DNA from 3 places in the Halomonas profundus genome. Region 1 is predicted to be linked to each of the others. Evidence: predicted binding sites of a transcription regulator. Region 1 holds the regulator's gene; each other region holds the start of a gene.

Region 1 (10,256 bases):
GTTGGCCTGGAGCTTAGCGATTGCCGACCCGCTTCAGGGCGCTCTACTCATGGGCGCCTTTGGGCTTGGCACCCTACCTGCGCTGCTTGCCACTGGCCTGGCTGCCCGCCAGCTCAGCCATTTGATACGTCACCCCGCGACCCGCAGCGTGGCAGCGCTGACAATTATCGCTTTTGCGCTGTGGCAACTGTGGACACTTTCGGTACACAACCTCTAATAGCATGACGTGGCTCAACATTTACCTCCTCACCACGGGTTAGGCTAGCGGCATATCCTAACGTCGGAGCGCCCCTTCATGCCCGTTCATACCCCTGCTGCCTTGCCTCTTGCACCCGCTGCTGCCGCAGCCCCTATGCAGCCGGTGTGGGACGAAGCGTTACTGCGTCGCTACGACACCAACGGCCCACGCTACACCTCCTACCCAACAGCGCTATCGTTTCACGACCAATTTACCCCTGGCGACCTGACCCAAGCGCTGGAGCGTAGCAATGCCAGTAAGCGTCCGCTCTCGCTGTACGTTCATGTGCCCTTCTGCCGCAAGATCTGCTTCTACTGCGCGTGTAATAAAATCGCTACCAAAAACACTGCCCTTGCCGAGCCCTATATAGCCCGGCTTGACCGCGAGATGGTGCTGACCGCACGCCATTTGGATACATCACGACCGGTGGAGCAGTTGCATTGGGGCGGCGGCACGCCAACCTTTCTCAGCTTGAATCAGATGGGTGACCTGATTGATCGCCTGGACGCCCGTTTTGGTCTTTCGTCGTCTGCTGATCGCGATTACGCGATTGAAATAGATCCTCGCGAAGCGGATGTGTTTACGCTGCGCCATCTCGAATCCCTCGGCTTTAATCGCATCAGCTTGGGCGTTCAGGATTTAAGTCCACTGGTGCAAAAAGCGATTAATCGTATCCAGCCTCGGGTACTTACCGAAACGCTGATGGAGGAGGCGCATCGCCTGGGCTTTCGCTCGCTCAATCTCGACCTAATTTATGGCTTGCCATTTCAGACTGAAAAGAGCTTTGCCAACACCCTACGCCAGGTGATCGAGCTCAACCCGGCGCGCCTTTCTGTGTTTAATTACGCGCATATGCCCGAGCGTTTTGCCCCGCAGCGGCGCATTAATGTCGATGACTTGCCAGGCGGAGAAGAGAAGCTAGCGATTCTGCGCACCACCATCGAAATGCTCACCGCAGCTGGCTATGTGCATATCGGTATGGATCACTTTGCCCGCCCTGACGATAGCCTGGCTATTGCCCAGCGCGAAGGCTCGCTGCAGCGCAACTTCCAGGGCTACTCCAGCCATGCTCAGTGCGACTTAATCGGGCTTGGCGTATCGGCGATTTCCCGTATTGATGACGTCTATGCGCAGAATCCTAGCGATCTGGCCCGCTACGAAGCGGCGCTGGATCAGGGGCAGCTTGCCACCGTGCGTGGCATACGCTTAAGTGATGACGACCTGATCCGCCGGGATGTGATTGAGCGGCTGATGTGCGATATGGGCATTGACCTGGCCGCCGTTAGTCAACGCTGGAACATCGATGCCCCCCGCTACTTTGCGCCAGCGCTCGAGCGCCTGCAGAGCGCCGAACAGGATGGCCTGCTGACCCGCAGCGGTGATCAGCTTAACGCCACGCCGATGGGGCGGCTGCTGATTCGCCATATAGCGATGGCGTTTGATACCCACCTTTCCGGGCAAACGGGACAACGGTATTCTAAGATTGTTTAATCACCTTATTGCAGGCATGCTAAAGCGACTATAATAAGTAAGGATTTTCTAATTGATAAGTGTGACCCACTCAAGGAGCAACGCATGTTGGAACCCATGAGCCGTCGTCGCTCACTACTCCACGAAACTCGCTGCCAAACCTGCAGCTTGAGTTCTCTGTGCTTGCCGCTTGCCCTTGAGCTGGACGATATGGGGCAGTTCGACGCTATTATTCGTCGCCGTGCACCACTCAAAAAAGGCGAGCCGCTGTTTCGTCAGGGCGACACCTTTACCAGCGTTTACGCAGTCCGTTCGGGCAGTTTGAAACAGGTCACCGCCGAAGGTAACGGCAGCGAGCAGCTAACCAATTTCTACCTGCCTAGTGAATTGGTGGGGTTGGATGGCATTGACGAAGAGCATTACCCCGGTAGCGTTATCGCCCTGGAAACGACCACGGTCTGCGAGATTCCTTTTGACCGCCTGGATTTGCTCTCAGAAGAGATCCCTGAGCTACGTGGCCAGCTGTATCGGAGCATGAGCAAAGAGTTACGCGATGACCGACGCATGATGCGCCTACTCTCGCGCAAAACCGCCGATCAACGGCTGGCCACCTTTTTGATTACCCTTTCGGACCGTTTTCGTCGCCGGGGCTACTCGCCCTACAGCTTTCGCCTCTCAATGCCGAGGGCCGATATTGGCAACTACCTGGGCTTAGCGGTGGAAACCGTCAGCCGCATTTTAAGCCGCTTTCAGCAACAAAGCGTGGTGGCGGTTTCCGGGCGAGAGGTCAACATTCTCGATATGCCGCGCTTGATTACCCTCGCCGAAGAGGAAGAACAAACAGCTAGCTGACGTTAAAGGCTTGGATACGCCCCGCCAGTAGCTCTGCTTGCTTGGCCTCAAGGCCTTCAAAATCGAACAGGCTGCGGTCAGCCAACTGGGAAGGGGAAATGTTGGTGACAGCCTTGAACATGCTCTCCAGGCGGCCGGGAAACTTTTTGTCCCACTCGGCGAGCATCTCTTTGACCACCTGACGCTGCATATTAGGCTGGGAGCCGCACAGGTTGCAGGGAATGATTGGGAACTCCATCAGCCGCGAAAACTCAGCAATATCCGCTTCTTTGCAGTAGGCCAACGGCCGAATAACGATATTCTTCCCATCATCGGATAGCAGCTTTGGCGGCATCGCTTTCAGGTTGCCGCCAAAGAACATATTGAGAAACAGCGTTTCGAGAATATCTTCCCGGTGATGGCCCAGGGCTATCTTATTGGCGCCAATCTCTTCGGCAAAGCCATACAACGAGCCGCGCCGCAGCCGTGAACAAAGCGCGCAGGTGGTTTTACCTTCCGGGGTTTTCTCTTTTACCACCGAGTAAGTATCGCGCTCGACAATGTGGTACTCCACGCCCTGCTTATCCAGATACGCAGGCAATACGTGCTCGGGAAAACCCGGCTGTTTTTGATCCAGATTGACCGCTACCAGAGAAAAATTGACCGGCGCATTGCGCTGCAAATTGCGCAAAATCTCCAGCATCGTGTAGCTGTCTTTTCCGCCGGAGAGGCAGACCATTACGCGATCACCTTCATTGATCATTTGGTAATCAATAATCGCATTGCCCACTTCTCGGCGCAGACGCTTTTGCAGCTTGTTAAATTCACGCTTCTGCTTCGCATCAGCCAGCTCAGGCTGGTCGTGCTCAGCGTCAGCTGGGGTGGCTCCAACCGTATCATGGTGAGCAGGATCAAAGTGATCAAGAGATTGCATGGTATAAGCACTGCCGAGGGTATGGTGAAGAGTAGAGGCGCTACAAATAAATAATTGGGCGCTATTCTAACAACACTCTTCGCCTTGACCCAACTACTCGTCGCTCCTCCCTAAGCAGCCTGCGCCATAATACGCTGCAGGCGCATATACAGCAGTGCGCTGGCGGTGGCCTCTCCAAGCACACTCTGCATGCCCATGACGGGTACTTGCCAGCATGCCAACGCCTGGGCGAAGCTGCTGGGCGCTTCGACCTCCGGGTGCAAACGGCGCAGTTGGCGCTGATGCAGTTTTGCCACATCGACCTGGGCGTTGGGCAGGGCAAAATTCAGCCGCTTACTGAGCAGTGCATTCAATGCTCCAATGCGCTTCTCTAACTGCCAGCCAACGATGGGCCGATTGCCGATAAATTCTACTAGCGCGCTCAAGTTATCACTGTTTGGTGGCAGTATCTCCCCCGCCTCGCACAGCAAGTGATGACGGCGCAGCGTTGCGCTCGCGGGCTGCTTCGCGCTGCCAAGGGTGATCACAAAAGCGCGGCTGGTATGCACCTGCTGATGGCTCAGCACCACTGCCGCCACGCTGATCACAGGTGATGATTGCGTGGGCGTTGCGGTGCAGGCGAGCGCCACCAGCTCTTCGCCCATATAGGGCTGAAACAGCCAGGCATAGGGGGAGTCTGCACAACGACGCCGGTCACTTTCACGCCTTAACAAGGTGCGCAGCGAGCCGCTAAATAGCGTCACATGTCGATCTAACAGCCGCATTCCGCTCACGAATACTCCAAATGGTAACGGTGGGAAAGCCGCTGCTTAAAGTCTTTGACAATATGCATCGCTTCGCGCAGTAGGTCGCGCTCCAGGGAAGAGAGGTTCTGCACCACGACACGGTTAGCGCGTCTGCTGCTTTGGGCGTTAGTTTCTTTCGCATCGGCAGAAGTTTTCAGCGTACTTAGCTGCTGCTTGAGGCGCAGCTCAGAAAAGAGCGCCAACGCTTCGCCCAGGTCATCGGCAAAACGGCGATCCAACCGGCCGTCAGTAACCAGGGCATCCAAGCGATCAAACGTCGAGGTGGCTTTGATGCGCCGCTCAAGCGCCATGGTGCGGACACCGTGCACGATAGGGAAAATACCGCCTTTCTTGATATCGATACCGTGCTGAGGCTTTTTCAGCGAACCAAACAGCGTCAGCGGCGTCGAAAAGCGCAGCGCCGTGCGGGCAAAATAGGAAAGCAGCAGCTCATCGCCCGAGCAGCGTTCAAACAGCTCATCGCGCACGCTCTCAAGCAAGCTCGGGTTGCCCGCCACGCCATGAGCATCGAGCATAATGGCCAGCTTCATCAGGCTATCGCCATCACGCTCCCTGGCCCACTTGGCAATATTACCTTTCCATTGGGATACCGTGGCCACCCACTCGGGGTTAGACACCATAATGTTGCCGGGGCACGGCGGGTAACCAAGCTGAATCAGGGTATCGGTGAGCGTTTGCATATGGCTGGCAAGATCAGGCCACTGGGTTTCATCGGCAAGAATCAAGCCGTTATCCTGATCCGTTTTTAGAATCTGCTCACCGCGCCCTTCGCTGCCCATCACCATCATGCAGCTCTGCTCGTGATAGCGCTTATCGACAGTGAACTCCCAGGCCTTGCTAATAATACGGCCGTTTAGTGCCGCAAGCAGATCCATCGCAAAGCGCAGCTTAACGCCCTGGGCCATCAGCGCTTTGACCAGCTCCGGGGTGCGCTGACTGGCAGCCGAAAGCGCCTCTAAGTTGGTCGCCTGCTCGACCTGCAGGCTCACCACATAGCTGCGGCTTGAGAAGTAGCTAAGCACGTCGGTGAGCTCTACAACGCCTTTCAAGACGTTTTGCTCCATCACTACCACCCGCGCCACTTTATGGCGGGTCATCAGCACCAATACTTCAAATAAGTACTGATCCGGTGCGACGGTCACCAAGTTAAAATGGGCGATCTTATCCACCGATGATGTTACCGCGCTGCCCTTTAGCACTAAGGCGTTGAGCAGATCGGTTTTGGTCACCATGCCGAGGGTGTCGTCCTGGGTCGACACCAGCAGGCTGTCGGCGTGACTTTCGTTGAGCTGTTTTACAGCGCTAGCGATATCGGTCGTCGCTGCCATCAGCAGTGGCGCACGCATGCACTCGCTTACCTTGGCCAGCATAAAGCCTGCCATGGTGACGCCACCTTCGGCGCGCTTTTCGGTCATCAGGCGCGCCTTATGGGTCAGCGATTGGCGAAAAAAACTGCTGAAATCAGGATAGTGGCGACACAGCTGCTGAAACAGTGCTTTAGGCATTAGGTAACACAGGCACTCCTGTTCAGCCTTAAAGCGGTAGCGGCTTTTACCGTTGAGAATACTGATCGCGCCAAACAGGTCCCCTGCCGTGTAGTGACCAATACGCGCGGTAGATGAGGGCAATGTAGGATCGATTTCCGCCACTTCGCCTTTATGGATCAGATAAACGAACTCACCCGCTTGGCCAGTCTCTAAAATGATTTCGTCACGATCAAAATAGGCCAGGTCAATGCCACGACGAATGTGGTCACGCCCCTCATCGTCAAGGAGCGTAAACGGCAGTTGGGATAGATCCACATCGACCATGGGGTATAACCTCATTAAACGGGCTGCGACTAACCGGGTTGTGTCTTAAGGCGCGCTAGCAGACATAAGCAAAAATAAATAAACGTCGTGACTCGATACTGGCCCACATAAATTGGCCCACACCAGCGCTTCAAAAAAAATGTTATCGATTATTATATGAAGGTGGCTGTACGGGTATAAAGGATTCACTTCCCAAGTAGCAAGTATAACCTTGTTATACCTTTAGCTATCACGCTAAAGTCGAAGCGACTTTTGATACACGACCAAAGTATCGACACTTACTAACCGTGCTTCCGGCAAAACCCAGGACATGTATTTAAAGTAGCCAATAACTGCTTTTATTTGCTCACTAGACTATCGTCCTATAGCTCTTCAAACGCCTACAAAATTCGCTTAAACAGCCTCTAAAAACTCGTATTTTCAATAACATGCATCTTACCAAAAGCCAATTCGTCGTTTATTGATACCAAAGTCTGGGATTTATTTTTTGACGTTTATTGCCCAGTATTAACAATGAGTCATGCAGGGTAATCGCACGTCACTAACTAACTCGACATTTCATATCGAATAATAAGGTGATGTGCTAACAGAAGCTGACTCACCACTCCTATCGATAGGGTGGCTTTAGACGTGCGATTGCCCTGATGGGTCACACGCTATTCCTCGTGAACTTTCCCAACCTTAAAAATCACAAGTGGAGAGCAACACAATGGCAGATGACAAAACCAACGCTGCTGAATACTGGAAAGCAAACGTCCGCTTAATTTTCGGATGCCTGGCTGTTTGGGCATTTGTTTCTTACGGATGCGCTATCCTTTTTCGCCCGCTGCTCGCCGGTATTCCGGTTGGCGGTACCGATCTTGGCTTCTGGTTTGCACAACAGGGCTCAATCCTAACGTTTATCGTGCTGATCTTCTTCTATGCCTGGAAGATGAACAAGCTCGATCAAAAATTTGGCCTTGGGGAGTAAGCCGGTATGAGCCAGTTTGCAATTAACTTACTGTTCGTCGGCGCCTCTTTTGCCTTGTATATAGGCATTGCGATTTGGGCGCGCGCCGGCTCAACGAAAGACTTCTATGTCGCTGGGGGCGGGGTTCACCCGATCACCAATGGCATGGCCACCGCAGCGGACTGGATGTCAGCTGCATCGTTCATTTCCATGGCGGGCCTGCTAGCCTCAGGCGGCTACGCCAACTCTACTTTCCTGATGGGCTGGACTGGCGGCTACGTTATCCTCGCGATGCTGCTAGCACCTTACCTGCGTAAGTTTGGTAAGTTCACCGTGCCTGACTTTATCGGCGACCGCTTCTACAGCAACACCGCTCGCTTAGTGGCTATCGTCTGCTTGATTGTGGCGTCGGTTACCTACGTTATCGGTCAAATGACCGGTGCGGGCGTAGCGTTCTCTCGCTTCCTTGAAGTCAGCAACACCTGGGGTATTTGGTTAGCCGCGCTGATCGTTTTCCTCTACGCCGTATTTGGTGGTATGAAAGGCATTACCTATACCCAGGTAGCCCAGTACATCGTGCTAATCATCGCTTACACCATTCCTGCGGTGTTTATTGCCTTCCAACTAACCGGCAACCCGATTCCGATGTTCGGTATGTTCAGCACGCATACTGAATCCGGCATTCCGCTGCTGGCTAAATTGGATGACGTGGTTAGCGCACTTGGCTTCCGCGACTACACCGCCGATGTGGACAACAAACTCAACATGGTGCTGTTTACCCTGTCGCTGATGGTCGGTACTGCCGGTCTACCCCACGTTATCATTCGCTTCTTCACCGTCCCGAAAGTAGCCGATGCTCGCTGGTCTGCTGGCTGGGCGCTGGTGTTCATTGCCCTGCTTTACCTCACGGCTCCTGCGGTCGGTTCAATGGCACGTCTGAATCTGGCGACCACCGTGTACCCAGAGATGGCGGGGCAGGTTGAAAACTACGAAGAGGCTGCGCAAAACCCGATTCTGTACGAAGAACGCCCTGATTGGGTTCGTACATGGGAAGAAACAGGCCTTATCACCTTCAACGATCTCAACAATGACGGCCGTATCCAAATGTATAATGATGCTGCCGACTACTCTGATCGTGGCTGGGAAGGCAACGAGCTAACCGTCAATAATGACATACTGGTACTCGCCAACCCGGAAATTGCCAATCTTCCCGGCTGGGTTATTGGTTTGATTGCAGCGGGTGGTATCGCCGCAGCACTCTCGACAGCTGCAGGCTTGCTGCTGGCGATCTCGTCGGCGATCAGCCACGACTTGATCAAGACCATGATCAATCCCAAGATCACCGAGAAAGGCGAGATGTTGGCAGCGCGAATCTCCATGGGTGGTGCCATCCTGTTGGCCACTTACCTGGGGCTTAATCCGCCGGGGTTTGCAGCACAAACGGTGGCATTAGCCTTTGGTATCGCCGGTGCATCACTGTTCCCCGCGCTGATGATGGGTATCTTCTCCACGCGGATGAACAGCTCAGGCGCGGTCGCCGGTATGCTGGCGGGCTTGATTTGCACCCTGCTTTACATCTTTACCTACCTGGGCTGGTTCTTCGTGCCGGATACCAATATGCTGGCAAACACGCCGGATAACTGGATCTTTGGCATCTCGCCGCTCTCCTTCGGTGCCGTAGGCGCGATGATCAACTTCGCCGTTGCCTTTGCGGTTTCCAAAGTGACAGCTGCACCGCCGCAGGAAATTCAGGATCTGGTGGAAAGCGTTCGCTATCCGAAAGGTGCTGGCATGGCGATAGACCACTAAGTCATACTCCTTCCTGATGCGTTATCGCCATACGGCGATAACGCTTTGGAATCGACCTCATCATCGGGCTTCCTTAGGGAGGCCCGATGGCTTTTATAGACGGCTTTTTGAAAGGATAAATTATGATTTGGCACTTGATCGCCGCCGTTTTTGCAGGCCTTGCGGCAGCCGGGATTGGCCTGATACTGCGCAATTTGAGCGGCAAACGTTTACCCAAATGGATAGTCCCGGTGTGTGGCGGACTGGGTATGCTGGGTTATCAAGTTCAGGTGGAGTACAGCTGGTTTGACCACAAGCAGGCACAACTGCCCGAGACCGCCACGGTCATTTCAACCGAAAGCAGCACGGCGGTATGGCGCCCATGGACTTTTGCCATTCCGATGATCACCAAATTCAGCATGGTGGATAGCGAGAACATCCGTATTACCGAGCAGGATGACACCCGTTTAGCGGAATTTATCCTTTATCAGTTTGAGCGCCATCACACCGATATTTTGATCACCCAGCCCTATCTACTCAACTGCGAGAGTCGTGAGCTAGTGCCCCTGGATAAAGACTCCCGCGACCCTATCCTCGAAGAGATACGCACGCTGCGCGAAACATCACCGCTACTCAACAACGTATGCGCCTAGACAAATAAACAGCCAGTGGTACAAACGGTCGTACACGACCCGTTGTTTCGCCTAGAATGAAGCCTTTTGACTGGCGCACGTTAAACACTCTGGCGGGGAGAAAGGCATGTTTCACGGCGGGCTACTGGTAGCGGTTTCGTTACTCTACATTGCCGTTCTATTTGGCATCGCTTGGTACGGTGATCGCCGCGCGCGTACCCACGGCGCCACCCGTCGGCGTCCGATCATCTATAGCTTGGCACTGGCCATTTACTGCACCTCGTGGACGTTTTACGGCGCGGTTGGCCAGGCAGCCACCGCGGGATGGTCGTTTGCGAGCATCTTCGTCGGACCGATTTTAACGTTTTTACTCTTCTGGCCGGTGCTGGCCAAAATGATCCGCGTTGCCAAACATCAAAACGTCACCTCGATTGCCGATTTTATTGCCTCCCGTTACGGCAAAACCCAGTCGCTGGCCGCCTTTGCCAGTCTGGTTGCCCTGGTCGGTACCCTGCCCTACATTGCCCTGCAGCTAAAAGCAGTTTCCACTACTTTTAGCGTTCTTACCGATGCCACCGATGTGACCCATACGCCGTTGTTTGGCGACACGGCCTTCTATGTGGCCATTGTGATGGCAATTTTCGCGATTCTATTCGGCACCCGCCACACCGATGCCACCGAACACCACGAAGGCTTAATCCACGCCGTGGCATTCGAATCGCTGGTCAAGCTGCTCGCCTTCGTGGTGCTTGGCGCCTTTGTTACCTGGGGTATGTTTGATGGCCTGGGTGAGCTGA
Region 2 (10,256 bases), 120 kb from region 1:
CCCACTGAGCCGCTGCTGTTCATAAAGCCATCGACCAGCGTTGTGGATCTAACCAAACCGTTGGATCCGCCGTTTTCACGCGGTGATGTGCATTATGAAGCCGAGCTTGCGCTGTTAGTGGGTGAAACGTTAACCCACGCCACCCTGGATGAAGCCGAGCGTGCGATTGTCGGTATCGGGTTGGCGATGGATTTAACGCTGCGTGATGTACAGACGAAGCTAAAAGAGAAAGGGCATCCCTGGGAAATCGCCAAAGCTTTTGATGGCGCTTGCCCGCTTTCGTCGTTTCTGCCGCTAAGCCGTGTTCCCAACTGGAACGCGCTGGCTTTCACGCTTGAGATTGATGGTGAAGAGCGCCAGCACGGTGAAGGCTCCGATATGATCTTCGCCATACCAACCTTGGTAGCCGAAATGAGCCGTCACTTCACTCTAGAGCCGGGCGATGTGATTTTGACCGGCACGCCATCAGGCGTTGGAGAGCTGGTTCGCGGTTCATCACTGCGTTTAACCTTGACCGGTGGTTTGGTAGTTGAAACCAGCGTAGTCGAGTAGCGAAAAAAGCAGAGAATTGCTGGACAGTGTTGGATCGTGAAGAAGCGCCACCCCAAAATCAGGGGGGCGCTTCTGTTTGGCGTAACCCAATACGTGCCATTCAGTACGGGCTATTCAAGACTGGTTTTCAAGATCGGTTATTCAAGATAGGTATAGCCTTCCAGACCTTCGCTTAAGCTCGCCGCAAAGCGCGCTTGCTCGTCGGCAGTAAAGCCGCTGGCGGCTAGCTGGTCGGTGAGCTTCTGCTTGAGCACATTGGCATTGAAGTTGACGTAGGCAAGTACCTGGGCCACTGAGTCCCCGGCCAGCGGGTTAGATAGTGTCCACTCGCCGTCGGCATTGAGCGCAGCATCAACGGAGTCGGTGTCGCCAAACAGGTTGTGTAGATCGCCAAGAATTTCCTGATAGGCGCCCACTAGAAAGAACCCTAGCCAGCGTTCATCGTCTGAAGCCCACTCGGGAAGCGGTAGGGTGCTCTCGACCCCCTGGCCGTCGACGTAGCTGTCGATGCGGCCGTCGGAGTCGCAGGTGATATCCTGAATCACTGCCCGCCGGGTGGGCGCTTGATCCAGCCCGCTAAGGGGCAGTACCGGAAATATCTGCTCGATGCCCCAAACATCAGGCACCGACTGGAATAGCGAGAAGTTGACGAACAGTTTATCGGCGAGTTTCTCCGCCAGTTCATCCATGATTTCGCGATGGGCACGGTTACGAGTATCCAACTGAGTGCGCAGCCGTGTGCAGGCAGCCATATACACCCGCTCACCTTCAGCGCGGGCGGTAATGTTACTCAAACCCATCACAAAACGTTCCTGCAGTTCGCTAACCGCTTGAAGCAGATCGTGCCACGCTTCCACCAGCATGCGCGGCTCTTGGGCGGTCGCTAACTGCTCGAACACCCGCCACAGCAGCTCTACTTGGGCATCTTCTTGGCTCTCGCCTGCCGAATGCCGTTCAGGCGGCGTGTCGTCGATGCGCTCTTCGCCAATCACGTTAGTGATCAGCACCGCGTGGTGGGCAGTTAGCGCACGGCCGGATTCGCTAATGAGATGAGGCTGTGGCAGGTTCGCCTCTTGGCAGAGCTGGGCAAAGGCGCTGACGACGTTGCGGGCGTATTCACGCATCGAATAGTTAGCTGAGCAGAAGCTGCGCGAGCGAGTGCCTTCGTAATCGATACCCAGGCCGCCACCTACATCGACGGTGTCAATGGGTGCGCCCAACTGCATCAGGTTCTGGTAGAAGCGCGCGCACTCACGCAGACCGCGTTGAATATCGCGAATATTGGCGATCTGGGAACCCAGGTGGAAGTGCACGAGCTGCAGACTTTTCAGTGCCTCCTCGCGACGCAGAGTGTCTACCACCTCGAGAATTTGGCTGGCGGTGAGGCCGAACTTAGACTTTTCACCGCCGGTATTCTGCCATTTGCCCTTACCCACCGAGGCAAGGCGGGCGCGCAGGCCAATACGCGGGGTAACATCCAGTTCTCTCGCCTCTTCCAAAATCAACTGCAGCTCGGAGAGCTTTTCGACCACCAAATAGACCTTGTGCCCGAGTTTTTCACCCAGCAGCGCCAAGCGCACATACTCGCGGTCTTTGTAACCGTTGCAGACGATCAGCGAGGAGCCGCCATCAGACAAAGCCAGCACTGCCAGCAACTCGGGCTTGCTGCCCGCTTCCAGCCCCACACGGCCGTTGCCGCGCTCGGCGGTGGCCAGAATCTCTTCGACTACTCTGCGCTGCTGGTTCACTTTAATCGGGTAAACGGCGGTGTAGCCGCCCTGGTAGTCGCAGTCGCTCATGGCGGCATCAAAAGCGCCACACAGCTGCTCCACCCGGTCGTGAAGAATATCGCTAAAGCGTACCAGCACAGGCAGCCGCAGCCCAGCGCTCTGCAACTGGCGAACCAAGCCGCTCAGCGGTAGCGCCGGGCCTTCCGCATCACTACCCAGCGGCCGCACCAGGGCCTGACCTTGATCATCCACGTCGAAGTAACCGCTACCCCATTGATCGATATTCCAGGTGCGCCGTGCGCGAAGGGCAGGGCTAGTCGTCGCCATCACACTCATGCAGAAACCTCAGGTAGCGGCAATGCACCGTGGGCAATGCGCGCAGTTAATATGGTTCGAAAACGTTCGGGGTCGTGAGGCGTCAAATCGTGGGCCGGGGGATCAACATAGACCACCAGCAGGCGTGACAGCCAGTAGCGCAGCGCCGTCATGCGCAGCATGGTGGGCCACAGTTCCCGTTCATCCGCCGTTAACGGCCGGCGCGCCAGGTAGGCGCTCAACAGCGTATTGTAGCGCTCAGCGTTGAGAGTGCCATCGTCGTTGGAGGCCCAGTCGTTGATCACAATCGCCAGATCAAACAGGAGATCCCCAGTGCAGCCATTATAAAAGTCGATAATACCGCCAAGCTGGTCACCCTCAAACAGGGTGTTGTCACGAAACAGATCACCGTGCAGGGCGCCTTGGGGCAGCTCACCGTGTCGCATAAAGGCGCTCTCGAAATCGTCGACTTCATCCTTCATCAACGTTTGATCCGCGGGGCTTAGGTAACTCAATACTTTATGGTGCATCACCTGCAGCCAGTTGAGATCCCGCGGGTTGGGGCGGTGGCCGGGGAAACGCTTTGACACCACGTGCAGGTGACCCAAAGTATCGCCTAAGGCATGGCACTGGGCTACATTGGGCGCCTCGGGATGGCGGCCAGGCAGGCGCGGGAATAGCAACGCCGGCTTGCCCTCCAGGCTATGCAGCGCGATACCTTCGCGGTCATGAATGGTGCCGGGCACCGGTAAGCGGTGCTCGTCCAAATAGTCCAGCAGTTCGACAAAGAACGGCAGTTCTGCGTGTTCGCCCTGTTCGAACAGGGTTAATACCAGTTCGCGGCGGTCGGTAGTCACAAAAAAAGTCGAATTTTCGGTGCCGTTCGCGACTCCCTTAAGGGAAACAAAACTGCCCACATCAAATTTTTCTAAAAACGCGGCGACCTGTGCGTCGCTAAGCGGAGTAAATACAGCCATGAGAGTCTCGCCCAGGTTGCTAAGCCCATTATTGTAGCGGCTTGGTCGCTCAGTTGGCAGCGTTGTTGTGATAAGAGAGTCGAGTTTGGCTCTACAGGCTGCCTGTGCAACGCGTATCATGTGAGGCACTCTTATTGGCAATTCTTTTTAAGCAATCCTATCTAACAATGGAACTTGGTTATGGCTCGCGCTCCGATCGTCCTCGTCGATGGCTCTTCCTATCTGTACCGTGCCTTTCATGCGCTGCCGCCGCTAACGACCTCCAATGGTCAGCCAACGGGCGCGGTGAAAGGCGTGTTAAACATGCTCAAACGGCTGATTAAGGATTACCCCGAAAGCCCCATGGCGGTGGTGTTTGACGCGCCGGGCAAAACCTTCCGCGATGAGCTGTACAGCGACTATAAAGCGCACCGCCCGCCGATGCCCGATGACCTACGCAGCCAGATCGCTCCGCTGCACGCCTGCGTGAAGGCGCTGGGCCTGCCGCTGCTTTGCGTTGACGGCGTAGAGGCGGACGATGTGATTGGCACCCTGGCCCATCACGCCACCCAGGCGGGCCGCGATGCAGTGATCTCCACCGGCGATAAGGATATGGCGCAACTGGTTAATGCCCATATCACTCTGGTGAACACCATGAAGGATGAAACCCTGGATGAGGCGGGCGTAGAAGAAAAATTCGGCCTGCCGCCCGCATTGATTATCGATTTTCTCGCTCTGATGGGTGACAAGGTCGATAACATTCCCGGTGTGCCCGGCGTGGGTGAGAAGACCGCTATTGGCCTGCTGCAAGGCATGGGCGGCGGGCTGGAGACCATTTATGGCGACTTAGAACGAGTGAAAACGCTCACTTTCCGGGGCGCCAAAACTCTGCCCAAGAAGCTTGAAGAGCATCGCGATCAGGCGTTTCTCTCCTATCAGCTGGCCACCATTAAAGTCGACTGCGAGTTGCCGGTGGGCTTGGATGATTTGGATATTGCTCATCCGGATCGCGAAGCGCTGGTCACCCTGTATAAAGAGATGGAATTCCGCCAGTGGCTGGGCGAGCTGCTGGAAGGCAAAGACGAAGGCGTGGATGACGTTAAAGGCGGCGAGCCTGCGCCCGTAAGCGCTGAAGAAGGTGGTAGCGAGTCCGAGGGGGCGAGCACTTCTGTGCAAGCCTCTGTTCGTGAAGATCAGGTCATCCTCGAACAGGCAGACTTCGAGCGCTGGCTGGATCGGCTGCAAAACGCCGAGCGCTTCTGTTTCGATCTGGAAACCACCAGCCTTAATTACATGGATGCGGAAATTGTTGGCGTTGGCTTGTCGCTGGAAGTGGGTGAGGCGGCCTATATTCCGCTTGCCCACGACTACCTGGATGCGCCTAAGCAGCTTGACCGTAAAACGGTGCTGGCGGCGCTAAAACCGCTGCTGGAAGACCCGACAAAAACCAAGATTGGCCAAAACCTCAAGTACGACATTTCCGTGTTGGCCAACTATGCGATTTCCGTGGCAGGCCCTTTTGCTGACACCATGCTGGCCTCCTATGTGCTCAATTCCACCGCCACCCGGCACGATATGGATTCGCTGGCGCTCAAGTATTTGGGTGAAAAGACCATCTCCTTTGAAGAGATTGCCGGTAAGGGCGCCAAGCAGTTGACCTTTAACCAGATTGCCCTGGAGCAAGCGGCGCCATACGCCTGCGAAGATGTCGATATCACCCTGCGGCTGCAGCAAGCGCTGCGTCCCCAGGTCGAGAGCGAAGGGCGTCTGGCGGAGGTGCTGGATAATATTGAGCTGCCGCTGATCAAAGTGCTCTCGCGCATCGAGCGAAACGGTGTCGCCGTGGATGCTGAGCTACTGCACAAACAGAGCCAACAGTTAGAGCAGCGCATTGGCGAATTAGAACGCGAGGCGTTTGAACTGGCCGGGCGCGAATTTAATCTCGGTTCACCCAAGCAGTTAGGGCAGATTCTGTTTGAAGAGCAGAAAATTCCGGTGCTCAAGAAAACCCCTAAAGGCGCACCTTCTACCGCGGAAGGTGTGCTGGAAGAGTTGGCGCTGGATTACCCGCTGCCCAAGGTGATTATGCAGCACCGGGGGCTGGCCAAGCTGAAGTCCACCTACACCGATAAGCTACCGCGTTTGCTCAATAAAGCCACTGGCCGGGTACACACCAGCTATCATCAGGCGGTCACTGCGACCGGGCGGCTGTCGTCGTCGGATCCCAACTTACAGAACATTCCCATCCGTACCGAAGAGGGGCGCAAAATTCGTCAGGCGTTTATTGCCCGCCCTGGCTACCGTATTGTTGCCGCCGATTACTCGCAAATTGAGCTGCGCATTATGGCGCATTTATCTGAAGATAAAGGGCTGCTGGAAGCGTTTGCCGAAGGGCGTGATATTCACACCGCCACGGCGGCAGAAGTCTTCGGCACCTCTCTTGAGAAGGTCTCTGGCGATCAGCGCCGCAGCGCCAAAGCGATTAACTTCGGCTTGATCTACGGCATGAGTGCCTGGGGGTTGTCGCGTCAGTTGCATATCGAGCGCAACCAGGCGCAAACCTACATTGATCGTTACTTTGACCGCTATCCTGGCGTGGCCCGTTATATGGAGCGTATTCGCTCCCAGGCAGCTGAAGATGGCTTTGTCGAAACCGTGCTGGGTCGGCGGCTCTACCTACCGGAAATTCAGTCGCAAAACCGCAACCGCCGCCAAGGCGCTGAGCGCACCGCGATTAACGCGCCGATGCAGGGCACTGCCGCCGATATTATCAAGCAGGCGATGATCGATGTGGATGCGTGGTTAGCGGAAGGCGAGTTCGATGCGCTGATGGTGATGCAGGTGCACGATGAACTGGTGTTTGAAGTCGCCGAGAAGCAGGTCGAGGCCTTTATCGAGCAGGTGCAAAAACGCATGCAGGGCGCGGCTGAGCTGAAAGTACCGCTGATTGTAGAAGCGGAGAGCGGTGCCAATTGGGATGAAGCGCACTAATGCCTACTACCAACACCGCAAGCCTCGTTCGTTTACACCTGCGCCTCTGAATGAGGAAGGGGGTGGATGGCATATTGTCGCAACAGTGCAATGCTTAAGTAAGGAATTGATCAAGATCAAATTGTTGGCTCGGGTGGAGGAATAGCCTGTACACATCGCTTTGCCTGGGTTAGCACCTGTCTGTGGTTTCCCGGTGGGGCGAAAGGTGTGTTTAAGCTATCCATCGGGAGTCACTCATGGACATTGTTGAATTATCCAGGTTGCAGTTCGCCTTTACGGCGATGGTGCATTTCCTGTTTGTACCCTTAACGCTAGGGCTGTCGATACTTCTGGCGATCATGGAGTCGGTCTATGTCATGACCGGTAAAACCATTTATCGTCAGATGACCAAATTCTGGGGCAAGCTGTTTGGTATTAACTTTGCGTTAGGGGTAACGACCGGTATCGCCATGGAGTTCCAGTTCGGCACTAACTGGTCGTACTACTCTCACTATGTCGGCGATATTTTCGGAGCGCCCCTGGCGATAGAAGCCTTGATGGCGTTCTTCCTTGAGTCGACGCTGGTCGGGCTATTCTTCTTCGGCTGGGATCGCCTGTCAAAAGAGAAGCACCTGGCGGTTACCTGGTTCATGGCCTTGGCGACCAATATGTCAGCCCTGTGGATTCTGGTAGCCAATGGCTGGATGCAGCACCCCGTAGGGTCGGAGCTCAACCTAGCCACCATGCGTATGGAGTTGGTCAGCTTTGCAGAGGTACTGCTCAACCCCGTCGCCCAAGTCAAATTTGTGCATACCGTGTCAGCGGGGTACGTCACCGGGGCGATTTTCGTGTTGGCGATTTCAAGCTGGTACCTGCTCAAGGGGCGTGAGATTGCCTTTGCGCGGCGCAGCTTTGCGATTGCTTCTGCCTTCGGGTTGGCCAGCGCGCTATCGGTCATTGTACTGGGCGATGAGTCTGGCTATGAGCTGGGGGACGTGCAGAAGGTCAAGCTGGCCGCCATCGAAGCAGAGTGGCAAACCCATCCCGCACCTGCGGCTTTCACGCTATTTGGGCTCCCCAACGAGGCGGAACAGCACACCGACTTTGCCATCCGCATACCTGGTGTGATGGGCTTGATCGCCACGCGCTCGCTGAATACCGAAGTGATGGGTATTCGAGAGCTTAAGGAAGAGCACCGCGAACGCATCGTCAATGGCCAGGAGGCCTACGCTCTCATGCAGCGCCTGCGCAGTGATGAAGAGCGCGAAGGGGATATGGCTCGGTTCGAGGAAGTACGCAGCGATCTTGGTTATGGGCTACTGCTCAGTGCCTATAGCGACGATGTAGCCAATGCGACCACAGCCGAAATTGATCAAGCCGTTGAAGCGTCGATTCCCAAGGTTTGGCCGCTTTTCTGGTCTTTTCGGGCCATGGTCGCCGCGGGCTTTAGCATGCTGTTGCTGTTTGCGCTGGCCTTCTGGCATAGCGTACGTCGTCAGCCAGAGAAGTCCCGGTGGCTACTTCGCTTCGCGCTGTTCAGCCTACCGCTGCCTTGGATTGCCTGTGAGGCGGGCTGGTTCGTGGCCGAATATGGGCGTCAGCCGTGGGCAATCGGCGAGATACTGCCGGTTCACTTGGCCATTTCCAGCCTGACGGCCGAGCAGGTGCTGTTTACCCTGATTTCTATTGGCGTCCTCTACACCATCTTCGTCATCATCGAAATGTGGCTGATGCAGCACTTTGCCCGCAAAGGGCCCTCCGGTAGCGGTTATCTGGATGATGACGCTGAGTCTGACTATCCAATTTCAACCCCAGCACGGGAGGCATGATGATGGACTACGAAACCCTTAGGTTTGTCTGGTGGGTGCTGATCGGCGTGCTATTGGTGGGCTTCGCGGTCACCGATGGTTTTGATATGGGCGTTGCCGCCTTGCTCAACGTTGTCGGGCGCGGCGATGAGGAGCGCCGGGTGATGATCAACTCCATGGCGCCTCATTGGGACGGTAATCAGGTCTGGCTGGTCACCGCAGGGGGCGCACTGTTTGCCGCTTGGCCTCCAGTTTACGCAACGGCCTTCAACGGCTTCTATCTCGCCTTGATGCTGACACTGTTCGCGCTTTTTCTTCGCCCCCTGGCGTTCGATTATCGCTCCAAGTTGGCAAATCCCACATGGCGCCGTCGTTGGGATTGGGGTTTGACGATCGGCTCCGCCGTTCCCGCGCTGATCTTTGGTGTCGCTTTTGGCAATCTCTTGCAAGGCGTTCCCTTCCAGTTCGATGACTATCTGCGCCTGGAGTATCAGGGCGGCTTGCTGGGCCTATTGAACCCCTTTGCGCTATTGGCCGGGCTGTTGAGCCTGATGATGTTCGTCACCCACGGAGCGGCTTGGTTGCAGCTTAAAACCGAGGGCGAACTGCGCAGCCGTAGTGCGGCCATCGGCAGCCTGACAGCACTGATATGCGCGGCACTGTTCGTACTGGGTGGGGTGTGGCTGCTCCTGGGCGTTGATGGCTACCAAGTGACTAGCGTAATCGACACCCAGGGGTACAACGATACCACCGGTAAAATCGTGGCGGTCAGTGCTGGCGGCTGGATGACCAACTACAGCCGCTTCCCGCTGTTGTGGCTACTGCCAGTACTGGGCGTCTTAGGTTTTGTGCTCTGCGCGCTGACCATGAAGCTGGGACGCCATGCGCTGGCATTTACCAGTTCGGCTGTCGCCATGGCCATGGTGGTGGTCACAACGGGCGTTACGATGTTTCCCTTCGTGATGCCGTCGTCGCTGAACCCCAACCATAGCCTGACCATGTGGGATGCCACGGCGAGCGAGTTGACGCTCAAGATCATGTTTGTGGTGGTGTGTATCTTCGTGCCGTTGGTGCTGCTGTATACCGCCTGGAGTTACTGGGTCATGCGCGGACGCCTGAACGAGCAATTTATTCGTGATAACGACAAAGCGCTTTACTGAGGAGGGTGTCGTATGTGGTATTTCGCCTGGATTTTGGGTGTCACGCTGGCGGCTGCCGTCAGCATTCTTAACGCCATGTGGCTTGAAGTGAATGGCTATGAAGGCGAATCCGAGCATGAGCGGAGCGACTGAAGCCAATGACCCGCGGCATCGGCTGAACCGCTGCCTTGCCCAACAACGCTGGTGGTTGCGGGGCGCCACGCTGCTAGCGATGATCGGCGTGGTATTGCTGATTGCCCAGAGTTGGCTGTTGGCCACTATTTTTCACCATTGGTTACTGCTTTGGCAGGGTAGGGAGTCGCCGGGCCATCCGACGGTTTGGCTAGCAGGGCTGGCCATTAGCATGGTGCTACGCCCTTTTCTCCACGCTGGCCGGGAGTGGCTGTCTCGTCAGGCCAGCCTGCGTGCTCGTGACGCCTTACGCAGCCAGTTATTAACGCAGCTTGGCCACCTTGGGCCGGTTAGGCGCCAATTTGGCAGTGATGGCGCCTTGGCCACTCAGGTGCTGGAGCAGGTGGATGCCTTGGACGGCTACGTTAGCCGCTATCGGGTACAGAGCTTGCTGGCGGTGCTAGTGCCCTGCCTGATAGCGGCGGTGGTAGCGCTGCACAGCCCCTTGGCCGCGGGATTGATGCTAATGACCGCGCCGTTGGTGCCATTGTTTATGATCCTGGTGGGACGTGCGGCTGCGGGTGCCAGTCAGCAGCAGTTCGTCGCCCTGGCGCGTATGGGGGGCCGCTTCCTCGACCTGGTTCGTGGGATGGC
Region 3 (10,256 bases), 550 kb from region 1:
AACCCTGACAGGGCTTGAAGCCCACGCTGGCCCTACACCGATGAACCTACGTCGGGATGCCATGATGGGCGCAGCCGAAGTCACCCAAGCGCTCAACCGTATCGCCTTTGATCATCAGCCCCACGGGCGTGGCACAGTGGGCTGTATGACGCTGCACCCCGGTTCGCGTAACGTGATTCCCGGTCAGGTCAAAATGACCCTGGATATGCGCCACTGGGAGCCTGAAGCGCTTGAGACAATGGGTCAGGCAGTCGCCGCCGCTGTTGAAGAGATTTGCCAGCGCCATGGCCTTGAATACCACCTGGAACCCACTGCCAATTTCGCCCCTGAATACTTCGACAAAGCGTGCGTGGACGCAGTACGCCAAAGTGCAGAGCACCTCGAACTTTCCCATATGGATATCATTAGCGGTGCAGGCCACGATGCGATGTTTGTCGGCCGTGTTGCTCCCGCCGCGATGATCTTTATTCCCTGCAAGGATGGCATCAGTCACAACGAGATTGAGAGCGCTACACCAGAGCACGTCCATGCAGGCTGTAACGTTTTACTGCACGCCATGCTAAATGCCGCCGGTGTAGAAAGTGGGGAGTAACGATGACTGACACCTTTGAAACACTCACAGCAGTCGATGCATTAGCACGTTTCGGTGAGGGATCGCTCTCGCCGGCAACGCTGGTCGATGACTGCTTGGCGCGTATTGAGCGGGATAACCCCAAGGTAAATGCGTTTACCTGTGTGAACGAGGTAGAAGCCCAGCGTTTGGCTGCAGCATCTGCACAGCGCTGGCAGGCAGGTACGCCGCTTGGCCCCCTGGACGGAATACCTGTCACCATCAAGGATTTAACCCTAACCAAAGGCCTGCCTACACGGCTGGGCTCGACGACCACGTCACCGAATGGCCCTTGGGAGGTGGATGCACCGATCAGCCGCCATCTACGCAACGCCGGGGCTATCGTAATCGGCAAAACCACCTCACCGGAGTTTGGCTGGAAAGGCGTCACCGATAACCCACTCCACGGTATCACTCGCAACCCGTGGAATACGCAACTCACGCCGGGTGGCTCATCGGGTGGCGCGGGGGCCGCCGCTGCGCTTAACCTGGGCCTGCTGCACCAAGGTAGCGACGCAGGGGGCTCTATCCGCATACCGTGCAGTTTTACCGGCACTTTTGGTATTAAACCGACCTTTGGCTGGGTGCCCCAGTGGCCCGCCAGCACCATGAGTACGCTCTCCCACTTGGGGCCAATGACCCGTACCGCTGCTGATAGCGCACTAATGCTTAGCGTAATGGCGCAGCCTGATGTTCGGGATGGCTACTCCGGCAACCCGCTTGGGCCAGACTGGCTAACGCCCCCACCTGCTGACCTACGCGGCTGGCGAATCGCCTTTAGCACTGACCTTGGCTATGTAGAGGTAGCCCCGGATATTGCCCAGCGGGTTGAGGAAGCCGTTGCCCATTTAGAAGTATTGGGCGCGACGGTAGAGCGAATTGACCCTGGCTTTAGTGATCCGCTTAAGACGTTTAATACGCTCTGGTTTGCGGGAGCCACTCAAGCGCTCGAAAAACTGGACGAACAGCAGCAGGCGGCCCTCGACCCAGGGTTTCTGGATATCGCAAGGCGCGGGCAGGATGTCTCGCTTTCCACCTACCTCGCCGCGCGGCGCGAGCGTAGCGAGTTAACCGCCCATATGGCGGCATTTCATGAGCGGTATGACTTGCTGGTCACGCCTACAATGCCAATTGCCCCCTTCGCTGCGGGCCACAACGTACCACCGGGTGACCGCTATCGCGACTGGATGGATTGGACGCCGTTTAGCTACCCCTTCAATCTCACCCAACAGCCCGCCGCCTCCATGCCTTGCGGGCTGGACAGCCAAGGGTTGCCGGTAGGCTTGCACCTTGTAGCAGGCAAATACCAAGATCTAAAAGTACTGCATGCCGCTCAGCTGCTTGAGCGCTATTTGCCAACACTCACACCAACGGGAATGGCATAACTACGCGGGTTGGCTACTTGTTGGCCAACTGCGCCCGCGCCAGCTCAGCAAACTGCTTGCGGGAGGGCTTAAAGCCTACCCCTGGCGGCCAGGCCAGCCAGGCATCGGGCACCATAAAGCCGGGTAAGGCTTCGCGCACCCAGACATTTAGCGCTTGTTTCGATACGGCCTCGCCGTGCCAGTCGATAAATGCCACCGGGCGCTCGCCCCACTCGGGGTGGGGTACTGCTACCACAAGCGCCTGAGCAATGCCGGGGTGGTCAACCAAGCGCTGTTCTATACTTTCCGGCTGGATATTCTCGCCACCGGAGATAAAGCCGTTATCGAGCCGCCCTTCCACCACCAGCGCACCTTCCGCATTGAAGTGGCCCTTGTCGCGGGTGGCAAACCAGCCTTCGTCATTGAGGGCTGGATCAACCTTGCCATTATTCAAATAACCGCAGAACAGGGTCTCGCCACGCACCTGTATCTCACCCTCAACAATCCTCACTTCACGACCCGGCAGTGGCCTGCCGACAACGCCCGGTGCGGTGGGAATACCGGTGCAGACCTGGCTGGCCATCTCGGATAGCCCATAGCTAACCTTCGGCGTCAGCCCCAGTGATGTCATCTTCGCCACCAACGGTGCGGGAATCGCTGCGCCGCCCAGCAACAGTTGCCGCAACTGAGTGCGCTGGGGCGAAAAGCCCGACTTCAGCAGCCGCCAAAGCTGGGTGGGTACCAGAGAAAGGTGCGTGATTGACTGCTGCTCAAGACGCGCAGGAAGCATGTATGGGTCGTCATCAAGAATCACCCGCCCACCGGCGAGAAAAACGCGAAACGGAATAGTATAGCCACCGATATGAAACAGCGGCAGCGAAAGCAGCCAGCCACTGTTTTGATCAACCGGAATAAACGACGCCGAGCCTCGCGCGGAGGCCAAGTGATTGGCCACACGATGCAGCACCGCCTTGGGCGTGCCGCTGGAGCCGGAGGTAAAAATCGTGTTGCACAGCTGGTTGCTATCCAGCGCCGGTGGCTCTCTCACATCGGCTTCCGTCAAAAAATCGAAGCTAACCGGTGTAAGCTCGGCAGGGTAATGATGGTCGCTTTCCGTTTGGCAAACCCGCCCAGCCTGCAAGCGTTTGGCTAGAGTGAGCTGCTGGGAAATAGGGAACACAGGGTTAAACGGACAAAAAACAACCCCTGCCCGTAGGCAGGCCCACGCCAACAGCAAGGATTTAAGAGCCCCTTTAGCGGGCACAACTAAGCGATCACCGGGCACAAAACCTGCGCGCTTCAGTTGCTGCGCTAAAGACGCCACCCGGCGATTGAGGGTTCGGTAGCTAAGACGCACGGAGCCAGCCTCTACTGCAATATGCTCGGGGGTCTCTTTAGCCCAGTAGTGAATGGGGCAGGTGTCTGTCATGCTGAATTTTCCATTTTAGAGAGACAGTGCACGTTTTCTGTCATCACTTCGCCCGTGGTAGTGATCAAACGCTCGGTGAGCCAATGGCCCGTATCCAGTCCCGGCGGCTCATGGGGTGCCCACTCGCTGGCCAGCCGACTCAACAGCCCAAGACCTAAATCGGATTCAAAGCTGGAGGAGATCACCACGCGAAGATTACCCGCCCGTGCCCGTTGAACGAGTGCTTCGCAGTCGCTTAGCGAGCCGATTAGCGTGGGTTTGATTACCAAGGCTTTGAGCTGTGGGTGGTAGTACCACTCTTCCCGGCGGGATAGCGTTTCATCCAGGGCAATGGCCACCCCCGTTGCTTCTGCCACGGCGATGGTGTCAGCAAAGGCAGCGCAGGGCTCTTCCAGGTAGTCGATCTGTTTAAGGGGTAGGCGCTCACAGAAGCGCTGGGCTTCTTCCCGCGTCCAGCCGCCGTTGGCATCCAACATCAGCTTGGTGGTGGGTAGCCGGGCAGCAAGCTGTTCGATCAGCGCCAATTCCTCTTTCATAGCATAGCGTGCCACTTTCAGCTTGAGCCGAGACGGTGGCGAGGCTTGCCAATCGGCGGTTGAAAGAGACTGGATCAGCGCGGCAGGCGCTCCCTGGAGCAGCAGATAGGGTGGTAAAGGCGCAGGAAGATTGAGCGGCCAAGAGCGTTGGGCGCAGTCGAGCCCAAACTGCACCGATGGCAGCATTGGGGAGACTATTTCGCCTCGGCTCAAAGCAGACAAACAGGCCAAACTTTCAGCTTCAGCTTCCGCCAGGGTTTCCGTTGAGAAGCCAGGCAACGGGGCTATCTCGCCCCACTGGCCATTGATGGAAACGAGTAGCCCTTCTCTGCTGACCAGCCGCTGGCCTTTAAACATCAGCGGCTGGCGAAACGGTAGCGAGTAGCGGTAAAGCGCCAGCTGCATTACGGGTTGCGCGGGTAACGGGTGAAGTCCGGGCGGCGCTTTTCGTTAAAGGCGTTACGACCCTCCTGCCCCTCTTCGGTCATGTAGTAGAGCATGGTGGCATTGCCCGCCAGCTCTTGAAGCCCGGCCTGGCCGTCGCAGTCGGCATTGAGTGCAGCTTTCAGGCAACGCAGTGCCATAGGGCTATGCTGCAGCATTTCCCGGCACCAACGCACACTCTCTTTTTCTAGCTCGTCTAGCGGCACCACGTGGTTGACTAGCCCCATTTCCAGCGCTTGGGCGGCGCTGTACTGGCGGCACAGAAACCAGATTTCCCGGGCCTTTTTTTGGCCCACAATGCGCGCCATATACGAGGCGCCGTAGCCGCCATCGAAGGAGCCGACTTTAGGGCCGGTCTGGCCAAAGATGGCGTTATCGGCGGCGATGGTCAGGTCGCACATCATATGCAGCACGTGACCGCCGCCGATGGCATAACCCGCCACTATGGCGATAATAGGTTTCGGACAGGTACGAATATCGCGCTGGAAATCCAGCACGTTGAGGTGGTGGGTACCCTCTTCATCCTGGTAGCCGCCGTAGTCGCCACGGATGCGCTGATCACCGCCGGAACAGAACGCTTTATCGCCGGCACCGGTGAGAATAATCGCACCAATGGTGCTGTCGTGGCGGGCGCGGTTAAGCGCTTGGGCCATCTCGCTCACCGTTAACGGGCGAAAGGCGTTGCGCACTTCGGGGCGGTTGATGGTGATGCGCGCAATGCCATCGGCAGTGGTGTAATACAAGATATCCTGATAGCCATCTGAGCGATCCTGCCACTCTACCGGCGCATAGAGTTCTGATTCAGTGAGTCCGTTAATCATGCCAGTCTCTTTTTCTTTGTCAGGTTTTTTAGTTAGTTTTTCTTTATCAGGGATGGGGTGTTTGCAGTGAATCGCTTAAGCCAGCATACCTGTAACGACTAAGCCCAGCGCCACAATGCTTAACAGCGCAGCCCCACCGTACATCAGTTTTTTGTTAAGTGCGTCATTGCCCACGCTGATATCAAACATCCCATGGCGCAGGCGGTGGGCGGCATGAAAAAGCGGCAGACACACCACCGCGCCAACAAATAGAAAACCCGGTACGCTAAACAGCAGCGATGATGCCCGCTCATAGCTCAGCGCCCCAGCAGGCAGCAGGCCCAAAGGCAGTAGAACGGCGATAAACAGAATCACGGCGGGCAGTAAAACTGCGAAACAGACGCCGCCCGCGCTAAATAACCCCCACCAAAGTGGCTCATCAAAAGCTTGTTTATGCTGAACATCATGTTTGTGCATGTTCATGCTCCACTCCTCCCCAATAGCCAGAAAAACAGCAGCGCGACCACGACTACGCCCGCCCACTGCCCAGCAACAATGGCCTGATCGGGCAGGCTATGCCCGGCGATACGAATCGGCATTACCCGCGGGAACAGCACAAAGAAGGTGGCGGCGTGAAACAGGCTGGCGGCCAGCGCCAGAAGATTAAGCACTAATACGATGGGAGAGCCCATAAAGGCGATCCACCCCTGCCAACTCTCCGCCCCTTGAAGAAGAGCGACCATACCTGCGAGTAAACAGAGCGTGAAAAACACCAGCGGCAGCACCGTGGCTTCGCGCAGCATATAGAGTTTAAAAAAGCGGTGCTTCAGCCACCAATTGCGTTTCAGCGGCGGCAGGCGTTGCGATGATGATTTATCCATGATGTTCCTCCCCTACCCTTTAAACAGCGCAATAAGCGTGTGTTTGGCTGCTTCGACCTTGCCCTGATTGACCGCAGCGGCGGGGTCAACGTGTTTGGGGCACACTTTTGAACAGAAGCCCACAAAGGTGCAGCTCCACACCCCGTCGTGGCGGTTAAGCTCGGCCATGCGCTGTTTTTTTCCGTGATCTCGGCTGTCCAGGTTGTAACGGTGAGCCAGCGTTAGCGCCGCCGGCCCAAGGAACTCAGGGTTCAGCCCGAACTGCGGGCAGGCCGAGTAGCAGAGACCGCAATTAATGCAGTTAGCGAACTGCTTGTAGCGCTCCAGCTGCTCCGGCGTCTGTTGATAGGTTTCCGGCGCACTGGGGTCGTAAGGTTTTACGGGGTTGTCATCAATAAGGTAGGGCTTCACCGCCGCCAGGTGTTCAAGGAAGATCTCCATATCCACCACCAGATCCCGCTGCACGGGGAAGTGTGCCAACGGCTCGATACTAATATCGCCCTCGTAATCGCGCAGGAAGGTTTTGCAGCCGAGCTTGGGAATGCCGTTCACCATGACCCCGCAGGAGCCACAAATCGCCATACGGCACGACCAGCGGTAGCTCAGGGTGCTATCGAGCTGCTCCTTGATATAGTTGAGGGCATCCAGCAGCGAGGTACTGTCATCCACCGGCAGGTCATACGCCTGCCAGTACGTCTCAGTCGAGTTATCAGGCAGGTAGCGTTTGACGCTAATATGCTTGGTGCTGACATTCTTCGTACTGATTAAGTTAGTACTCATCTGATCGATACTCATGCCTTCTCCCCCTTGCCCGCATCGCCATAGGCCCGCTCCGCCGGGGCGGAGAATTGCACATCGACGTCCTGCCAGCGCAGTTCGGCATGGACATCGCCTTGGTAAAAGACCTGGCTATGCTTGAGGTAGTTAACGTCATCGCGTTTCTGCATGCCTTCATCCAAGCGCTGGTGGGCACCGCGGGACTCACGGCGCTCAAGCGCGCCCAAACAAGACGCTTCGGCAATATCCAGTCCACACTCCAGTTCAAGACATTCCAATAACTCAGTGTTGAAGATCTTGCTGGTATCGTTAACGCGGATCTCGTTGAAGCGCGCACGCAGTTGGCGCATGGTATCCAGCGAATGGCGCATGCCCTCTTCGGTGCGGTAAATCCCACAGCCGCTCTCCATGGCCTGCACCATGGCGTGCTTGAGTTCCACCCAGTTCTCGCCGCTCCCCGTTCCGTCACAGAGCCGCAGCAGCTTGGCTTGCTGGCAGTCGCCCTGGGCTTCCAGCAGGCGCTCATCGGCCCACTCGGTTTGTGCTGCGCGCTTGCTTGCCTGCTCACCGGCCAGGCGGCCAAACACCAACAGCTCCGTCAGCGAGTTAGAGCCCAATCGATTGGCGCCGTGCAGACCCACCGAAGCACACTCCCCGGCGGCGTAGAGCCCAGCAATGGAGGTTTCGCACTGTGGATTGGTTTCAATACCGCCCATGGTGTAGTGAACCGCTGGGCGAATGGGGATGGGCACTTTCACCGGGTCGACGTTGATATAGGATTTGGCCAGCTCGCAGATAAACGGTAGGCGCTCCAGAATGTACTTTTCACCCAAGTGACGCAGATCGAGATAGACCACATCGCTGTCGCCAAACTTACCGGTGCGGCCTGCCTGCTGCTCCTGCCAGAAGGCCTGGGAGAGTTTGTCCCGCGGGCCCAGCTCCATATACTTGTTTTCCGGTTTACCCAGCGGCGTTTCCGGGCCAAGGCCATAATCCTGCAGATAACGATAGCCCTCTTTATTGAGCAGAATACCGCCTTCCCCCCGGCACGCTTCAGTAATCAAAATGCCGGAGCCGGGCAAGCCGGTGGGGTGGTATTGAACAAACTCCATGTCCCGCAGCGCCACACCATGGCGGTAGGCCATCGCCATACCGTCGCCAGTGACAATGCCCGCATTGGTGTTGAAACGGAATAAACGCCCCGCGCCGCCGGTGGCCAAAATCACCGCTTTGGCGCGCAGCACGGTTAATTCGCCAGTGGCTATTTGTAGGGCAATCACGCCAATCACAGCACCTTCGTGTACCGCCAAGTCGAGCACGAAGTATTCGTCGAAACGCTCGATCTCAGGGTATTTCAGCGAAGTCTGAAACAGGGTGTGAAGCATATGGAAGCCGGTTTTATCGGCGGCGAACCAAGTGCGGGCGGTTTTCATCCCCCCAAAGCGGCGCACCTGCACCTGACCATCGTCCTTACGGCTCCAAGGACAGCCCCAGCGCTCCATCTGCACCAGCTCTTGATAGGCGTGGTGAACAAAGTAGTCAGCCACCCCCTGCTCAACCAGCCAGTCACCGCCGGAAACGGTGTCATCAAAATGCGCCTGATGTGAATCTTCGGCACTTGTGACGGCAGCCGCACCGCCTTCCGCCGCCACGGTATGCGAGCGCATGGGGTACACCTTGGACAGCAGCGCAATACGTTGCGGGGTGTTGTGCTCTTTAGCGTGCTCGGCAGCCCCAATGGCAGCACGCAAGCCTGCGCCACCCCCACCGACAATCACGATATCGAAATCTCGCTGCTGCATGACGTTTCCTTCCGTTAGCCAAGTCAAAGGTGGTGGTAGCGACACTCTTCGGTGCCCTTTCATTCTTCGAACTTACCACGCTATTGGCAGGCCCTGCTCATTAGTCCAAAGAACTATTGACGTGCGTCAAGCAAGTAGAAAATCGACTAGGTATTGCTGTTACCCGCGTGCCACAGGCCCTACTCTTCAAGCCACTCACTGCAGGGCAGATACCTATCCGCCAGGCAATAAAAACAGCAAGAAAGACTAAAGAGAGGTGCAGCATGACAACCAATGCCCAACCCTCGCCACGATGGAAACTGTTAGCACCGTTAGCAGTCGCTATTATCGTCGCGCTGATACCTACACCCGAGGGGCTAGCGCCTCACGCGTGGTACTTTTTCGCCATCTTCCTTGGCTGCGTGGTTGGCTTGATTCTCGAGCCCTTACCTGGGGCGGTGGTCGGCCTGATCGGCGTTACCCTGGTGGCACTGCTTTCAAGGTGGGTGCTGTTCTCTCCGGAGCAACTGACGGCTGACGGATTCAGTGCCGCTAACCAAGCATTCTCATGGGCGGTGTCGGGCTTTACCAACTCTACGGTATGGCTAATTTTTGGTGCCTTTATGTTTGCCTTGGGGTATGAGAAAACCGGCCTGGGCAGGCGGATATCGCTCTGGCTCGTCAAAGCCATGGGGAAGCGTACTTTAACCCTGGGTTATGCGGTGATGATTGCCGATGGCATTCTGGCGCCGTTTACGCCTTCCAATACGGCGCGCAGTGCGGGCACGATCTATCCGGTCATTCGTAACCTGCCGCCGCTTTACGATTCGCATCCCAACGACCCTAGCATGAAGCGCATGGGCAGCTTTTTGATGTGGACCGCGCTTGCTTCTACCTGCGTCACTAGCTCGCTGTTTTTGACCGCTCTGGCCCCGAACTTACTGGCCATCGCGCTAACTGAAAGCGCGACCGGTATTCATATCAACTGGGGGCAGTGGTTTATGGCGGTAGCACCAGCCGGCATTTTGCTGCTTCTGCTAGTTCCGCTGCTGAGCTACTGGCTATGCGCGCCCGAAGTAAAAGCGGGTAATGAAATTTCCGACTGGGCAGGGCAGGAGTTAACCAAGCTGGGGGCACTGACTCGCCATGAAATGATGCTGGTCATTATGGTGGTCTCCGCCCTGCTGCTGTGGATTTTCGCGGGCGACATTATCTCTGGGTCATTGGTGGGCTTAGTGGTGATCTGCGGTATGTTGTTAACCGGCATTGTGACCTGGAGCGATATTCTCGATAACCGAGCCGCTTGGAATACCTTTGTGTGGTTTGCCACCCTGGTGGCGCTCGCGGGTGGGCTGAGCCTAGTGGGGTTTGTTAACTGGTTTGGCAGCGTGGTGGGCGGGCAGATAAGCCACTTTGACCCGCTGATGGCCATGGTGGCGCTGGTAGTTATTTTCTACCTGCTGCACTACTTCTTTGCCAGCGTGACAGCCCACGTTACTGCTCTGCTGCCGGTAATTCTGGCGGCGGCGTCGGGGATTGCCGGGCTGGATATGCAGATGTTTATCCTGCTGCTACTGCCCACACTGGGCTTTATGGGCATTCTCACCCCTTACGGCACAGGGCCAAGCCCGGTT

What was found. The regulator FNR, encoded in region 1, switches genes on or off when oxygen is low (the NO sensors DNR and NnrR bind a similar motif). The targets are predictions, from matches to a motif close to TTGATNTANATCAA.
Region 2: a site for FNR is predicted at 6,651-6,664, ahead of LMS44_RS18105 (cytochrome ubiquinol oxidase subunit I). Genes of this name have one in related genera too.
Region 3: a site for FNR is predicted at 8,760-8,773, ahead of frdA (fumarate reductase (quinol) flavoprotein subunit). Genes of this name have one in related genera too.

The regions. Positions count from the first base shown of each region.
Region 1 is NZ_CP086344.1:3,828,979-3,839,234, forward strand. Features, by position in the region: gene LMS44_RS17550 (sulfite exporter TauE/SafE family protein) at 1-217, shown strand, start outside; gene hemN (oxygen-independent coproporphyrinogen III oxidase) at 296-1,729, shown strand; gene fnr (fumarate/nitrate reduction transcriptional regulator Fnr) at 1,814-2,560, shown strand; gene ttcA (tRNA 2-thiocytidine(32) synthetase TtcA) at 2,553-3,473, opposite strand; gene LMS44_RS17570 (3'-5' exonuclease family protein) at 3,584-4,237, opposite strand; gene LMS44_RS17575 (DUF294 nucleotidyltransferase-like/CBS domain-containing protein) at 4,243-6,090, opposite strand; gene LMS44_RS17580 (DUF4212 domain-containing protein) at 6,800-7,060, shown strand; gene LMS44_RS17585 (sodium:solute symporter family protein) at 7,067-8,848, shown strand; gene LMS44_RS17590 (hypothetical protein) at 8,971-9,480, shown strand; gene LMS44_RS17595 (hybrid sensor histidine kinase/response regulator) at 9,587-10,256, shown strand, end outside.
Region 2 is NZ_CP086344.1:3,950,490-3,960,745, reverse strand. Features, by position in the region: gene LMS44_RS18125 (fumarylacetoacetate hydrolase family protein) at 1-552, shown strand, start outside; gene speA (biosynthetic arginine decarboxylase) at 690-2,618, opposite strand; gene LMS44_RS18115 (homoserine kinase) at 2,615-3,574, opposite strand; gene polA (DNA polymerase I) at 3,755-6,544, shown strand; gene LMS44_RS18105 (cytochrome ubiquinol oxidase subunit I) at 6,781-8,352, shown strand; gene cydB (cytochrome d ubiquinol oxidase subunit II) at 8,349-9,491, shown strand; gene cydX (cytochrome bd-I oxidase subunit CydX) at 9,504-9,623, shown strand; gene cydD (thiol reductant ABC exporter subunit CydD) at 9,607-10,256, shown strand, end outside.
Region 3 is NZ_CP086344.1:4,379,355-4,389,610, forward strand. Features, by position in the region: gene LMS44_RS19950 (Zn-dependent hydrolase) at 1-592, shown strand, start outside; gene LMS44_RS19955 (amidase) at 595-1,995, shown strand; gene LMS44_RS19960 (AMP-binding protein) at 2,009-3,403, opposite strand; gene menC (o-succinylbenzoate synthase) at 3,400-4,344, opposite strand; gene menB (1,4-dihydroxy-2-naphthoyl-CoA synthase) at 4,344-5,204, opposite strand; gene frdD (fumarate reductase subunit FrdD) at 5,280-5,666, opposite strand; gene LMS44_RS19980 (fumarate reductase subunit C) at 5,663-6,064, opposite strand; gene LMS44_RS19985 (succinate dehydrogenase/fumarate reductase iron-sulfur subunit) at 6,077-6,859, opposite strand; gene frdA (fumarate reductase (quinol) flavoprotein subunit) at 6,856-8,643, opposite strand; gene LMS44_RS19995 (anion permease) at 8,907-10,256, shown strand, end outside.